Megalodesulfovibrio gigas DSM 1382 = ATCC 19364: one gene and its partner. The protein of the gene in region 2 interacts with the protein of the main gene of each other region in a pairwise test. Links are inferred from orthologs where the notes say so. Each region holds a gene or a part of one and is shown on either strand. Other genes may lie near its edges.

Region 1 (6,886 bases), 1.2 Mb from region 2 along the record:
GAACTCCCCGGTGGCCCGCGGACGGCAGGTCGATCTGGGTCACGTCGCCGGTGATGACCGCCTTGGAGCCGAACCCCAGGCGGGTCAAAAACATTTTCATCTGTTCGGGGGTGGTGTTCTGGGCTTCGTCAAGGATGATGAAGCTGTCGTTGAGGGTGCGGCCGCGCATGAAGGCCAGGGGCGCAATCTCGATGATGCCCGTCTCCAGCATTTCCTGCACCTTGCGCGCGTCCACCATGTCGTGCAACGCATCATACAGGGGCCGCAGATACGGGTTGATCTTCTCCGCCAGATCTCCGGGCAAAAAGCCCAGCCGCTCCCCGGCCTCCACGGCCGGACGCGTGAGCACCAGCCGGCGGATCTCCCGCCGCATGAGGGCCGCCACGGCCATGGCCACGGCCAGATAGGTCTTGCCTGTGCCGGCCGGCCCGATGGCGAATACCATGTCGTGCTCGTGCAGGGCGTGCACATAGGCGCGTTGGTTCAAGGTTTTGGGGGCCACGGTCTTCTTGGGAGACGCGACGAACACCGCCTCCTTGAACATCCGAACCAGATCCGTGCCCGGCGAGCGGGTCAGGGTGTCCCAGGCAAAGCCAAAGTCCCGCCGCCCCAGGGGATGCCCGGCCTTGAGCAGCCGATACAGCTGCACCATGCAGTTGGCAGCGCGATCGGCCAGACTTTTGTCCGTGGCGCGCACCGTCAGCATGGAGCCGCGGCTGTGCAGCTCAACACCAGCCTTGGCGGCCAACGCATCCAGATGGGAATTTCCCGGCCCGAAGAGTTCGCGGGCCAGGGCAGGATCATCGAATTCCAGGCTTTGCTCGATGGCTTCAGTCGCCTGCATTCACGCCTCAAACCCGAGCACCGGGACAGTCGCAGAAACGCGCAGGACGCACGTTCCCCTTCCCGGATTCGGGCCAGCTCTGCCGGCGAGGGGGGCAAGACATGCAGCGACCGGCTTGGAATTCCTCATGCTGCATGGCGAGACTATGGTGGATTTTTCATGCAAGTCAAGTGCAGATGACGGCGGAGTGACCATTTCCGCCGTCATCTGCATCATGCCGGCGTCCGTCAGGCAGGGCGGGAGGAGAAAGACCCTGCTGCCGGAGCCGGTTCCCCGGCGGGACGGGGAGATTCCTGAGGCGCCGTGAGGAACGGCTTCAAGGATTTTTCAAAGAAGGATCGCGGCCGCTGCGCGGAAGAGATGCTCGGAACCCACGTCATGACAGATGTTCTCCTTGCAGTTCGAGGGCGGAAGAGTCGAGAAGCCCTTCCAGCGTTTTGGAGAGAGAGGAAAGCGAGGCGCTGCGCATGGCCAGACACGGCTTCATGCACTGGCGGCAGGCCTGTTTGACGCAGTGGAAGGCCTCGTGACTGACGCAATCCATGGGGCAGAGCACGGCATCCGCCTTGGGAAGAATCTGGTGCAGCCGGGAGATGGCATGTTCGCGTCCGCCATCGTGGTGCACGAATTGCCCGCCCAGGCTCTCCACAAGTTCACGATAATGCGGGGCCAGGCCGGAACGTCCGCCCACATAGAGGATGCATCTGCCATTGAGCGAGCGATTGGGGCACGGCGCCGGGCTTTCGCAGTCCCCGTGTTCGTCCTCGCGGGGGCACCGCTGCCGGGCCTGCTGCTCCAGCATGCGAGCCAGTTCCCGTTCCAGCACGTCGCATTCCATGCCCTTTTCCGCAAGCATGGCCTCGGTATGCGCCAGGCGCTTTTCCATGGATTCCACCAGCCGCAGGGCCTCGGCGCGTTCTTCGTGCGCCAGACGCAAGGACTCGAACACCTGCTGGAAGGCGATGGAGCTGCCGCCGGCCCGCGGGGCTTTCTTCTCCGAGGCCAGTTCACGGTTGCGCTTGGCCAGATCGCGAATCCGCGCCCGGTACGCCCGCTTGACCGTGGACAGCGTTTCCTCCAGATCCGCCAGCTTGGTTTCCTGCTGCTGCAGCCGGCGGATATCCGCCCGGTTGGACGCCCCCACCAGATGCGACAGCATGTGCACATGGCCGAACACTTCCGAGAACAGTTCCTGCCCCAGGTACGGGTGCGTCACCATGGCCCAGAAGGGGCCGGGGATCTCGCCGTTGGCCACGGACTTTTTCCAATAGGCGCGGCGCTGGTTGTCGTCCAGGGTCTGCAGCACCTGCCGCACATGGCGCATGTACTTGCGGTCCAGGTGCTTTTGCACCAGCTTGGCGGTGCGGCTCTCCTCCCGGCAAAAGCGGACCAGAGCGGAGTGATACATGTAATCCGTGGCGTCATCCGGCAGGGAAAGCCCTCCCCTGCGCGCCAGCCGCCGACATTCCTGCAAGGTGAGACAGGTGCCCACCACGGCGCACTGCAGGTCCGGCAGTTCCCACAACGCGCGCCGCTCGGACATGGACGCCTGCACAAGGCCGGAGGGGGAAAGATGATCGAGCAGCAGCATACATTCTCCTGCGGTGACGGTGAACACGTGCGGCGCACTGGCTACTTCCGGGAAGAAGTCGGACTCGGGAACAAATCTTCGGCATCCGGAGCGCGTCGCCCTTGATTACCTTGGTATTGAAATTCATTTTCATTGTCAATGTCATTTTGAAAAAAACTGCCCCCTCCCCGCTCAGGAATGGCGCAGCTCCCAAAGACAACCGCCGGAGAAACACCGCACAAGGCGATATTTCTCCGGCGGTTGCACCAAAAACACTAGAGCATTAATGAGAACTTTTTCCTGTAATGCTCTCCCCTTTGGAAAAACGAAAAGGTTCTCCCCCGAGAACTCCTTTCAAAGATAACTTGCTCGATGGCGCGAAGACGCTGCTGCCCTACCCGCCCAATTCCTTGCTGCGGGTCTCGGCGGCCACCACGGCATCCACCAGGGCGGCGCGCACGGCCTTGCGGTCCAGAACATTGGTGGCGGCAATGGTGGTGCCGCCGGGCGAGGTGACCATCTCCCGCAGCACGCTCAGGTGTTCGGGCCGTTCCTGGGCGAGCTTGGCGGACCCGGAGAACAGGCAGCGCACCATGTCTGTGGCCTGGGGCCGGGGGAAGCCCATGGTCACGCCGGCTTCCACCATGGCTTCCATCAGATAGAAGACATAGGCAGGGCCGGAGCCAGCCAGGGCGGTGAAGCTGTCGAAGCGTGATTCGTCCAGGATGAACACGCGTCCCAGGCGTTCGAAGGTCCTGGTCACGAATTCCTTTTGCGAATCCTTCAAATCCGGATCGTCCAGGCACACGGCGAACATGCCGGCCTGAACCATGGCCGGGGTGTTGGGCATCACTCGCACCACCGGGCAGGCGCCGCTGCACCAGCGTTTGAGCTTGTCCAGCCCGACACCGGCAGCGATGGAGAGGATGACCTGGCTTGGAGAAAGCCGGCTGGCCAGGTCGGCCAGGGCGCGGTGCATCTGGTGCGGCTTGATGGCCACGAGCAGATAATCCACACCCTCGGCCAGGTCGTGCACGCTGGAGGCGCTTTCCACCTCGCAGCCGGTGCACAGGCTGGCCAGCTTGGTTTTGTCCGTGTCGAAACAGCGCAGGGACAACCCCGGCGTGCCGGAGAGTCCGCGCAGAATGGCAGAACCCATGTTGCCGCAGCCGAGGCAGCCCAGCGTCTTTTCCATTAGCCTACAATCTCCAATGCGCTGAAGAAGAAGGGAATTTCCTGCGCGGCCGTCTCGGGGGCGTCGGAGCCATGCACGGCGTTCTTTTCCACATCCAGGGCAAAGCGCTTGCGGATGGTGCCCTCGGCGGCGTTGGCCGGGTTGGTGGCGCCCATCAGATCGCGGTAGGCCTGGATGGCGTTTTCGCCTTCCAGCGCGCTCACCACCACCGGGCCGGAGGTCATGAAGTCGCACAGGCTGCCGTAGAAGGGGCGTTCCTTGTGCACGGCATAGAAGGCCTCGGCCTGGGCGCGGGTGAGCTGGATCATCTTGGTGGCCTTGACCGTGAGGCCGGCCGCCTGGATCATGGCCAGGATGTCGCCAGCCAGGTTGCGGGATACAGCGTCGGGCTTGATGATGGACAACGTTCTCTGCAGCATGCGGTTGATTCCTCCAAAGATATTCGTGTCCCGTGCATCTACCCGGAATTGCGGCGCTTGGCAATGACAGGCAGGTGACAATCTGCGAATTGTCCGGGGGTGTATTGGCAGCAGACCGCGCCCTACTGCCCGGACAGGGTGGCGGGATCGGCCAGGACATCCAGGTCCGAAAGGCTCACGGCGGTGATGCCCGGCCGGGGTGCGGCCGCCCAGCGGCGCAGGGCCTCAAAGGTTTCCGGGTGCGGATGCCCGATGGCAATGGCCTGCCCGTGCTGCAGGGCCAGGTGTTCGGCCTTGCGGATCTGGTGCAGGATGGTGGTGGCGTCCCGCACCACATCCAGAAACACGTCGCGCCGGTAGGTGGGCAGGCCCATGGCGCGGGAGGTCTGGGCCAGGCGGGAGCGCTCATGCGTCAGGGAGTCGAGCACGAACAGCCCCCGGCTGCGGATGACCTCCAGCGCCGGCCGCGTCAGCTCGGCCTGCTGCGTGAAGCGCGAGCCCATGTGATTGTTCACGCCCACGGCGTGGGGCACGCCGGCAAGGTTCACGGCCGTCAGCCGGGAAATGGTCTGGTCATCCATGCCCACCATCAGGGCATCCCGGCCAGGAGAGATCCGCAGATTCACGGGCTCCATGGGCAGGTGCACCAGCACTTCGCGGCCGGCGGCATGGGCCAGTTCGGCCACCTCGCGGGCATGTTCGGTATAGGGCAGGATGGAAAAGACCACCGGCGCGGGCAGGGCCAGCAGTTCCCGGGCCTGGGAAAGGCTTGCACCCATGTCGTCAATAACGATGGTCAGGCGTGCGCCTTCCACCGGCCGAAACGCCGGCGCGCGGGAGGACGACAGCACGATTTCATGCGTCAGGCGGTTCATGATCCGAATCCGCCACAGGGTCGGGCGCGCCAGCTCCAGAGAGGCGCGGGGCACCTGCCGGGCCAGAAGCGCCTGCAGGGTCTGGCGCAGGGCGGCGGCCCCCTCCTCCAGCCGCAGGGACAGGCGCTGGAACAGATAGCGGTGTTCCACGTCGGAATGCTGCCCCACTTCCAGCAACTCCAGACGCTCCGGCGGCAGGCCGTGCTGCTGCAGCGCCTCCAGCAGGGCGGCGTCCACCTGTCGCACCGTGAGTTCCATGGGCGCGCCCAGGGCTTCTTCAAAGGCGTCGGGATGCACCACAGGCCGGATGATCTTGGTGGGGGTATCCAGCGGATGGCCGTAGGACGCAAGAGGAGCCGGCGTGGCATTGACAAACGCGCCGGGCAGGACGGCGTGGCCGGGCGGACTGATCGGACTGATCGGCTTGCTCGGACTGGCCGGGCGGGGCGAAGTGGGCGGCGAAACAATGCGGGACTGCTCGAACACGCCAGGGGCCGCCGTGCCGGGAGCCACGCCGCTGGACGCGCCAGGGACCGCGCCCGGGAAGGCCGCCGTGTTGGCAGCCGAGGGCGGCACCGGCCAGAACATGACCCACGCCAGCGCCAGCGCGGCCCCAGACGCCAACAACACCGCCAGCAGCGCAGATGCCGACGCATGCGACAACAACACGCGCAAAAGAGAGGATGTTTTATTCACCACATTCACGGCTGGCGCGCCAGGACAGCGGAAGCCAGAACGTCTGGAATGGACAAGGCCGGGTCAGGAACTCCTGACCCGGCGCATGTACGTTGCACAGGCAACCACCCTGCGGCCGCCCTACTTGGGCCCAAAGCCCGCAGGGGGATTCTTGACAAACTGCAGGGCCAGGCGAAGCTGATTGTCTTTCTCCAGCATCTCCTGCACCTTGCTGGCCTGGGAGGCCGGATCGACCTTGTCCTTGCGGCCATTTTCCAGGTGCCGGGTCAGGTCCTTCTCGCGCATGTCGGCCAGGGAGTTCAGATCATCCGTCGCCAGGGGCACATGCATGTCCGGCTTGATGCCTTCGGCCTGGATGGTCCGGCCGCCGGGGGTATAGTACAGGGCCGTGGTCAGCTTCATGCCGGCGCCATCAGACAGGGGGATGATGGTCTGCACCGAGCCCTTGCCGAAGGTGGGTTCGCCGATGAGCAGCGAGCGCTTGTGATCCTGCAGTGCGCCGGCCACGATTTCCGAGGCGGACGCCGAACCGGCGTTGATGAGCGTCACCATGGGCACGGTGATGTCGTCGCTGGAGCGCGTGGCCGTGAAGTCCTTGCGATTGCGCTTGTCGCGGCCCTGGATATACACAATCATCCCCTCGGAGAGGAACAAGTCCGTGATGCTCACGGCCTGATCAAGCAACCCGCCGGGATTGTTCCGCAAATCCAGCACCACACCCTTGAGGGGCCGGCCCTTCTTGTGGTAGGCCGCCAGGGCGTTTTCCATTTCCTCGGTGGAATGCTCATTGAATTTGTTGAGCCGCAGATACAGGATGCCGTCTTCCAGCACCTCGCTCTTCACGCTGATGATGGGAATGGTATCCCTGAGGATGGAGACCTTTTCCGGGGTGCGGCTGTTCTTGTGCAGGATGGTCAGCAGCACTTCGGAGCCCTTGGGACCGCGAATGAGCTTCACGGCATCCACCAGACTCATGCCCTGGGTGGACTGCCCATCGATCTCCAGAATCAGATCGCCGGTGCGCAGGCCGGCGCGGAAGGCCGGGGTATCCTCAATGGGAGAAATGACGATGAGCCGGCTGTCCTTGGAGCCGATTTCGATGCCGATGCCCGAAAACTCGCCGGACGTACTGACCTGCATTTCGGAAAAGGCTTCCTTATCCATGTAGGCGGAGTGCGGATCCAGCTTTTCCAGCATGCCGCCTACGGCGCCTTCCACCAGTTCCTGGCGGTTCACGTCGCGCACGTAGTACGTTTCCACCATGTCCAGCACCTGGCTGAACCGCTT
Region 2 (6,831 bases):
ACGGCGGCATCGTGCGGGTATGTGGCCACGATCTCGCACGGCGTCACCGGCGCAGCCGGAGCCGCCAGGGCCGGCGACAGCCGCCACTGGCACAGCACCATGCAGACCAGCAGCACGCCGGCGGCAGCCTTTACGCAGGCAGGAAAAGTGCGTACGCTCATAAAAATGTCCTCATGTTCGTTGCCAGGGCTCCATGGCGACACTGGTGCTCCATGCACAGCCGGCATTGCGCCGGCGCAACACCACAACCCCACAGGACGCCACCCATGCATTGCACGCTTCTGCAGGCCGCACGCCGCTCCCGGACCATTCTTGCCACCCTGCTGCTGGCAGGAGCCCTGTCTCTGCCATGCGCCGGACCAGCCCACGCCGAGCAAGACCCCCGCGTGCTGCAGCTCAAGCACCTGATTCTTGATATCCAGAACAACAGCACCCTGGCCATAACCAATATGACCCTGTGCAGCAAGATAGAGGGATTCGCGTCCTACGAGCCGCTGCCCACCACCGTCATCCCCCCGGACGGCAAGTTCCTGGTGTATTACGAACCGCTGAACTGGTTCACCCGGCAGGCTGACGGCCGCTACGAGATTTCCGTGGTGCAGGACATGCGCATCAAACTCGGCGAGGAAGTAATTTACTTCCGCGAGAATCTGTACACCCACGCCCTGACCTCGCAGCATCCGGTGCTGGACTTTTTCGCCATGAACACCCTGGATCTGCATGCCCTGCCGCCCGGCGAATACACGTATGAAGTCATCTTTAAGGACCTGCTCAAGAAGCAGGAAGTCACGGCGTCCACGCCGTTCCAGATCGTCAAGCCTGCGGGGCAATAGGGCAAGCTCTCTTTGAACGGAGTTCTCGGGGGAAAACCTTTTGCAAAAAGGTTTCCCCTCTCGCAATGTCCTCTTTCAAAATTACAATGCTCTAGCCCAAGCACTGCCTCGCACCTGCTACGCCGCGCCCGGGATGCTGCATCCTTGGCGCGGCTTTTGCTTGCTCCTGGCATCCTGTCAATTTGATGTCAAGGAGACCGCCATGTCCCATTTCGCCCCTCCAGCCGGGCAGTTTGCCGGCCAGTCCCTGCAGGAACAGCTGCGCCGCCAGATGCTCCGCCAGCTCAAGGACGCCGGCCTTCGCGAAGCCATGCTTTCGGAATACAAGGAAATGGCTTCCACAGTGAGCGCGTTGCTCCACGTGCTGGCCCAGGAAGGCGTGCCCGACCGCCTGCCCGCCGAGGCCCAGGCACAATATGGCGAGTGCATGGCCCGGCTCACCCAATCCAGCATCCGCTGCCAGATGCTGGCCCAGGAATCCATCAATGCGGACGCCGTGCTGCACCTGGCCGTGGCAGACACCAGCGGCGACCGCGTGCAATAAGGAGTTGCTTATGGACGGCATTTCCCGTCTTGCCGGCACCTTTCCCAGCCTTGCGCCCGACCGCGCCTCCCAGCGAGACGAGGTGCAGGTGCAGGAACAGGAAGAGGCGCCCCGTCAACGTCCCGACACCGTCACCCTGCGAGGCAAAGCCCTGGCGGATCAGACGGCGCCTATGGACATGGCCGAGGCCCGGACTCTGCTGGAGCGCATTGCCGCCGAGCCCGAAGCCCTGCTGCATGCCCACGACACCTTTTCCCCGGCCAGCGTGGCGCGCCTGCTGGAGCTGGACGCGGCCTGATCCAGGACACCTCACGGGGATTCCTCAATGATGCCGAGGCCTCCCCGTGAGCTTCCCCTGCCCCTCACTGCTGCAGCAGGCGGGCGGTGAAGCCGCCTGGCCGCAGGTCGATGCGCGCGTAGCCACCGGCATCCAACGCACCGGGATTGATAAGAATGGTGCGGCCGAGTCGGTCTTCGCAGGCGCTTTCGTGGATATGCCCGGTGAGGCACACATCCGGCTGCACCCGCTCCAGAAAGGCCCGCACCGCCGGGCTGCCCACATGCACCCCGCCGCCAATGGTGTCCGCCTGGGTATCCTTTGGCGGATTATGAATGACCACAAGCAGATGCCGGAATGTCCTGGCCTGCTCGTAGGTGGTCTCCAGCCAGTGCTGCAGCCGCTCCTCGCTCACCTCGCTGGGGGTGCCGAAGGGGGTGAAGGTGGATGCCCCCACGCCCATGACGCCCAGGGCCGGGTATTCGGAGTCCAGCACCCGGGCGGCGCAATGCAGGTTGATGCCTTCGCGCTGAAGCAGACCGGTCACGATGGGCATGTCCATGTTGCCAATCTGGGCCAGCACGTTGGGATTGGCCTTTCTGGCGGCCGCCAGGATGCGGGCTGCCTCCTTTTCGCCGCCGCGGTTGGTCAGGTCGCCGCTGAGAATGATGCCGCGGGCCTGGGCCACGCCGGGGATGCTGGCCAGACGGTCCACCTGTTGATGAATATCACCCACACCGATCCAATAATCACCGATTCCTGCTTGCTGCATCGTGCCTTGCTCCGGTATGCTTTGTCCTGCTGATACGGGCATACTGTTTCAAAATCGACGCCATCATGCAAGCATCCACCTCGCCGCCCCCACCTGCCCCGGACTCGGACGCCCGCAAGGCCGCCCTGCGCCGGGAAATGCTGCGCCTGCGGACCGGCATTGCCGGCGAGGCGCACGCCCGTTATTCCCGTGCTGCCCAGGAACGCCTGCTGGCCCTGGACGCCTGGCAAGCCGCAGCGGAAATCTTCTGCTACTGCGCCGTGCGCAGCGAACTGGACACCCGCCTGCTGCTGGAGGATGCCTGGGCCCGCGGCGTGCGGCTGCTGCTGCCGCGTTGTGTGCCCGACCAGCCCGGGGTCATGGATCTGGCCTGTGCCTGCGACGCCGCCGTGCTGCGCCCCGGCGCCTTCAACATCCCCGAGCCGGATCCTGCCCACTGCCCTGCGGCGGGAGCCTGCGCGCCGGATGTGGCCGTGCTGCCCGGCGTGGCCTTCGATCGCGCCGGCCATCGCCTGGGGTACGGCGGCGGCTATTACGACCGTCTGCTCGCCAAGGGCCGGGTGCAGCCCAGGTTGCGCGTGGGTTTGTGCTTCTCCGTGCAGCTTGTGGACGCCCTGCCCGCAGACCCCTGGGACGCGCCCGTGCATGTGATTGTCACCGAATCGGAGGTTGTGTGGATATCCAGGTGATTCCCTTCGCCTTTCCCAACGTGCCCGGCGTCCGCTGCGCCTTTTCCACACGCCTGGGCGGGCTTTCTGACGGGGCGTATGGCCGTGCGAACATGAGCTTCGACGTGGGCGACTCCCCCGAGGCCGTGCGCGCCAACCGCCGCGCCCTGCAGGCATCCCTGGGCTTTTCCGTCTGGACCGAATGCCGCCAGGTGCACGGCGACGTCACCCTGTTTGATCCCGACTTCGGCGACGTGGACGCCCCCGGCAGCATGGACGGCGACGGCTTGGCCACCACCGAACCGGGCCGGGCGCTGATCATCAAGACCGCAGACTGCCAGCCCGTATTCATCGCCCATGCCGGCGGCCGGCATCTCCTGGCCCTGCATGTGGGCTGGCGCGGCAACCGCATCGGCTTCATCCAGGCTGCCATCGGCCAGTTCTGCGCCCGCTACGACCTCGCGCCGGCAGACCTGCTGGCCGTGCGCGGCCCCAGCCTGGGGCCGGCCGCCAGCGAATTCATTCATTTTGACGCCGAATGGGGCGAGACATTCTCTCCCTGGTTCCAGCCCCAGACGCACCGCGTGCACCTCTGGCAGCTCACCCGGGATCAACTCCTGGCCGCCGGCCTGCCGGCCTGTCACATCTATTCCCTGGATCTCTGCACCGCCAGCCTGCCCGGGCACTTCTTCTCGTACCGCCAGTCCCGCATCACCGGCCGCATGGCCAATGCGATTTGGCGGGAAGAGGGATAGGAAAAAGCAAAAGGAACCAGGGGGGATAATCCCCCCTGGCCCCCCTGATAGTGTTGGCCCCTGCGGCGGAGCATATACTCCGCCGCAGGGGCCAACACTATTGGAGGGGGCTTGGGGGAAACCAGTTCCCCCAAACACGCGCTTTTCTCTTCTCTCTCTACCAGATCTGCCGCACTTTCACGCCGCAGCCGGCGATGTGCTCCTTGAGCTGGCGGATGGTGTACGTGCCGTAGTGGACAATGGAGGCGATGAGGGCGGCGGAGGCGCGGCCCTGGGTCAGGGCATCCACCATATGATCGGGGTTGCCCGCGCCGCCGGAGGCGATGACGGGGATGGTCACGGCGTCGCTGATCATGCGCGTCAGGGTCAGCTCGTAGCCTTCCTTGGTGCCGTCGGCATCAATGGAATTGAGGCAGATTTCACCTGCGCCCAGGGCCTCGCCGGTCTTGGCCCAGTCCAGGGCATCCAGGCCGGTGTGGGTGCGGCCGCCATGGATGACGATTTCGTAGCCGCAGGGAATCTTTTCGGAAACAGGCACCTTGAGCACGTCCATGCCCAGCACCACAGCCTGGGAACCGAAGGCCGCCGCGCCCTGGGAGATGATGTCCGGATGCTTCACCGCGCCGGAGTTCACGGAGACCTTTTCCGCCCCGGCCAGCAGGCAGGCGCGCATGTCTTCCACGGTGTTAATGCCGCCGCCCACGGAAAAGGGAATGAAAATCTTGGACGCGACCTCGTTCACCACATCCAGAAAGGCCATGCGGCCTTCATGGGAGGCGGTGATGTCGTAAAAGACAATCTCGTCCGCGCCTTCCTCGTAATAGATGCGGGCAGATTCCACGGGATCGCCGATGTCCACGTTGCCCACGAACTTGACGCCCTTGGTGAGGCGGCCGTTGCGCACGTCCAGGCAGGGGATGATGCGTTTAGACAGCACGGCGTTCCTCCTGGCAGTATTCCCAGAAATTTTTCAGGAGCCTCAGGCCCGGGCGGCCGCTTTTTTCCGGGTGAAACTGCACGGCCCACAAGCCCGGCGCACCGTGCACGGAACAAAAGGCCTGGCCGTACGTGGTGGTCCCGATGACGAATTCCGCCTTAGGATCGGGATAATACGAGTGCACAAAGTAAAACTCACTCTCCGGGGCAATACCCTCGAACAGCGGGCAGGGGGCGTGCAGGTGCACGCGGTTCCAGCCCATGTGCGGCACCCGGATGGACGAGCCAGTTTCGTCGGTCCAGGCCGGATTGAACAGCACGCATTCGCCGGGAATGATGTCCAGGGCCTTGGTGTTGTTCTCCTGGGAATAGGACAGCAAAATCTGGCAGCCCACGCAAATGCCCAACAGGGGCTTGTCCGCCTGGACCATCTCCCGTATAAGATGATCTAGGCCCGTGGCCTGCAGCTCCCCCATGGCCTGGCCCGCCGCGCCGACCCCCGGAAAAATCAGGCCGCGCGCCGTGCCGATGACGGCAGGATCGTTGGTGATGGCATTGGGAATGCCCAGGTGGTCCAGCGCCCGCTTGACGCTGGTCTGGTTTCCGGCCTTGTAATCTAGGATGGCAAGCATGCTGCTCCTCCCGAAAGTTAGGCTGGTTGGATAGCAGAGGACGCAGGCAGGAGCAAGGGATGCCGGTGCGGCAGTTGCGGCGGGGCAGGCGTTGCGTCAACGCTTTGCAAGCCATGCCCGCATGTTGCGAAATGGCAGTTTTTCACGGCGGAGGGATTATGAAATGGCTCTTGTTGCTGATAGGAATGCTCTGTATCGGGCTGATGCTGCTTTCCCCGGGACAGGCCCTGGCGGCAGGCGCCGTCTTCACCCCGGCCCCGGACATGGCGGCGGACGCCAATAACGCCAGCGCATCCCAGCCAGCCAAAGTGCTCCGGGCGCGCGTTGTCACCGTCAACACCTTGCTGCTGTTTCCGGAGACCAAAGGCAACGCCACGCCGGATGCGGCCGCTGCGTTGGCGTTCAATCTGTTCGACAACATGACGGTGCAGGTAACGCCCACACGGTGGGAAACCTCCAGCGATGGCAACACGACGATCTTTGTGGGACAGAACGATGCCGCCGTGGGCGGCGAATCCCGCATCGCCAACACCGGCGGCGTGCTGTATGGCATGATCCGGACCGGCGGCAAACTGCTGTACGAGCTGCTCCCGGCCGGGGGAAATGCGTATCTGCTGCGGGAAATCGACCAGACCACCTACCCCGACGAGAAAGAGGCCCTCCCCCCAACGCCGCTGCCCCAACTTGATCCTGCAAGAACAAGCTCGCAGCGGGATGATGGCTCAGCCATCGACGTCATGATGGTCTACACTGCCGCCGCCAGAAATGCCGTGGGCGGCACGGCAGCCATGGCCTCCCTCATCAACCTGGCCTTCAGCGAAACCAACCAGGGGTACGCCAACAGCGGCATGGTGCAGCGCTACCGCCTGGTGCATGCTGCGGAAGTGAGCTACGACGAAAGCTCCGGCTTCGACGACGCCCTCTCGCGCCTGCAAAACACCTCCGACGGGTACATGGACGAAGTGCATACCCTGCGCGACCAGTACGGCGCGGACATCGTCACCCTGCTCATCGACAACAGTGACTATTGCGGGCTGGGCTACCTGATGACCTCCCTGAGCAGCGATTTCGCCGCCTGGGCCTTCAACGTGGTCAGCCATTCCTGCGCCACGGGCTACTACTCCTTTGCCCACGAATGCGGCCACAACCAGGGCGCGCATCACGACAGGGCCAGCACCAGCGGCCAGGGCGTCTACAGCTATTCTTACGGCTACCAGCAGCTTTCCGCTTCGCCGCAGTTTCGCACCATCATGGCCTATAACTGCTCTGGCGATGGCTGCGAGCGGGTGAACTACTGGTCCAACCCTGAGGTGTCCTACAACGGCTATCCCACTGGCGTGGTGTCTACCGCAGCGGACTCTGCGGATAATCGCATGACGCTGGACAACACCCGCACCACGGCGGCCAACTGGCG

Evidence for each region. Proteins that work in one complex are often made in the same cells at the same time.
Region 1: the proteins of DGI_RS07210 (region 2) and ndk interact in binary tests that used the Escherichia coli proteins (3 or more experiments, as listed by UniProt). The link is inferred for Megalodesulfovibrio gigas DSM 1382 = ATCC 19364 from one-to-one orthologs.

What each region holds. Positions count from the first base shown.
Region 1 is NC_022444.1:2,876,427-2,883,312, forward strand. Bases 2,319-5,295 are described here. They hold ndk (nucleoside-diphosphate kinase), read right to left. Parts: upstream 4,029-5,295; coding sequence 3,609-4,028; downstream 2,319-3,608. Other genes in these bases: DGI_RS12560 (DUF2325 domain-containing protein), read right to left, coding at 2,319-2,435; proC (pyrroline-5-carboxylate reductase), read right to left, coding at 2,809-3,609; DGI_RS12575 (divergent polysaccharide deacetylase family protein), read right to left, coding at 4,151-5,295. Outside these bases: DGI_RS12550 (PhoH family protein), read right to left, coding at 1-844; more of DGI_RS12560, read right to left, coding at 1,221-2,318; more of DGI_RS12575, read right to left, coding at 5,296-5,491; DGI_RS12580 (S41 family peptidase), read right to left, coding at 5,720-6,886. UniProt on the Escherichia coli protein: Major role in the synthesis of nucleoside triphosphates other than ATP. The ATP gamma phosphate is transferred to the NDP beta phosphate via a ping-pong mechanism, using a phosphorylated active-site intermediate.
Region 2 is NC_022444.1:1,643,497-1,650,327, reverse strand. The notes cover bases 1,337-4,303. They hold DGI_RS07210 (5-formyltetrahydrofolate cyclo-ligase), read left to right. Parts: upstream 1,337-2,491; coding sequence 2,492-3,115; downstream 3,116-4,303. Other genes in these bases: hisF (imidazole glycerol phosphate synthase subunit HisF), read right to left, coding at 4,007-4,303; DGI_RS07205 (polyphenol oxidase family protein), read left to right, coding at 3,100-3,849; DGI_RS07215 (metallophosphoesterase), read right to left, coding at 1,740-2,426; DGI_RS07220 (hypothetical protein), read left to right, coding at 1,388-1,675; DGI_RS07225 (hypothetical protein), read left to right, coding at 1,337-1,377. Also shown: DGI_RS18735 (glutaminyl-peptide cyclotransferase), read right to left, coding at 1-161; DGI_RS18730 (hypothetical protein), read left to right, coding at 267-833; more of DGI_RS07225, read left to right, coding at 1,036-1,336; more of hisF, read right to left, coding at 4,304-4,786; imidazole glycerol phosphate synthase subunit HisH, read right to left, coding at 4,776-5,417; DGI_RS07190 (M12 family metallo-peptidase), read left to right, coding at 5,576-6,831. UniProt on the Escherichia coli protein: Involved in the removal of 5-formyltetrahydrofolate.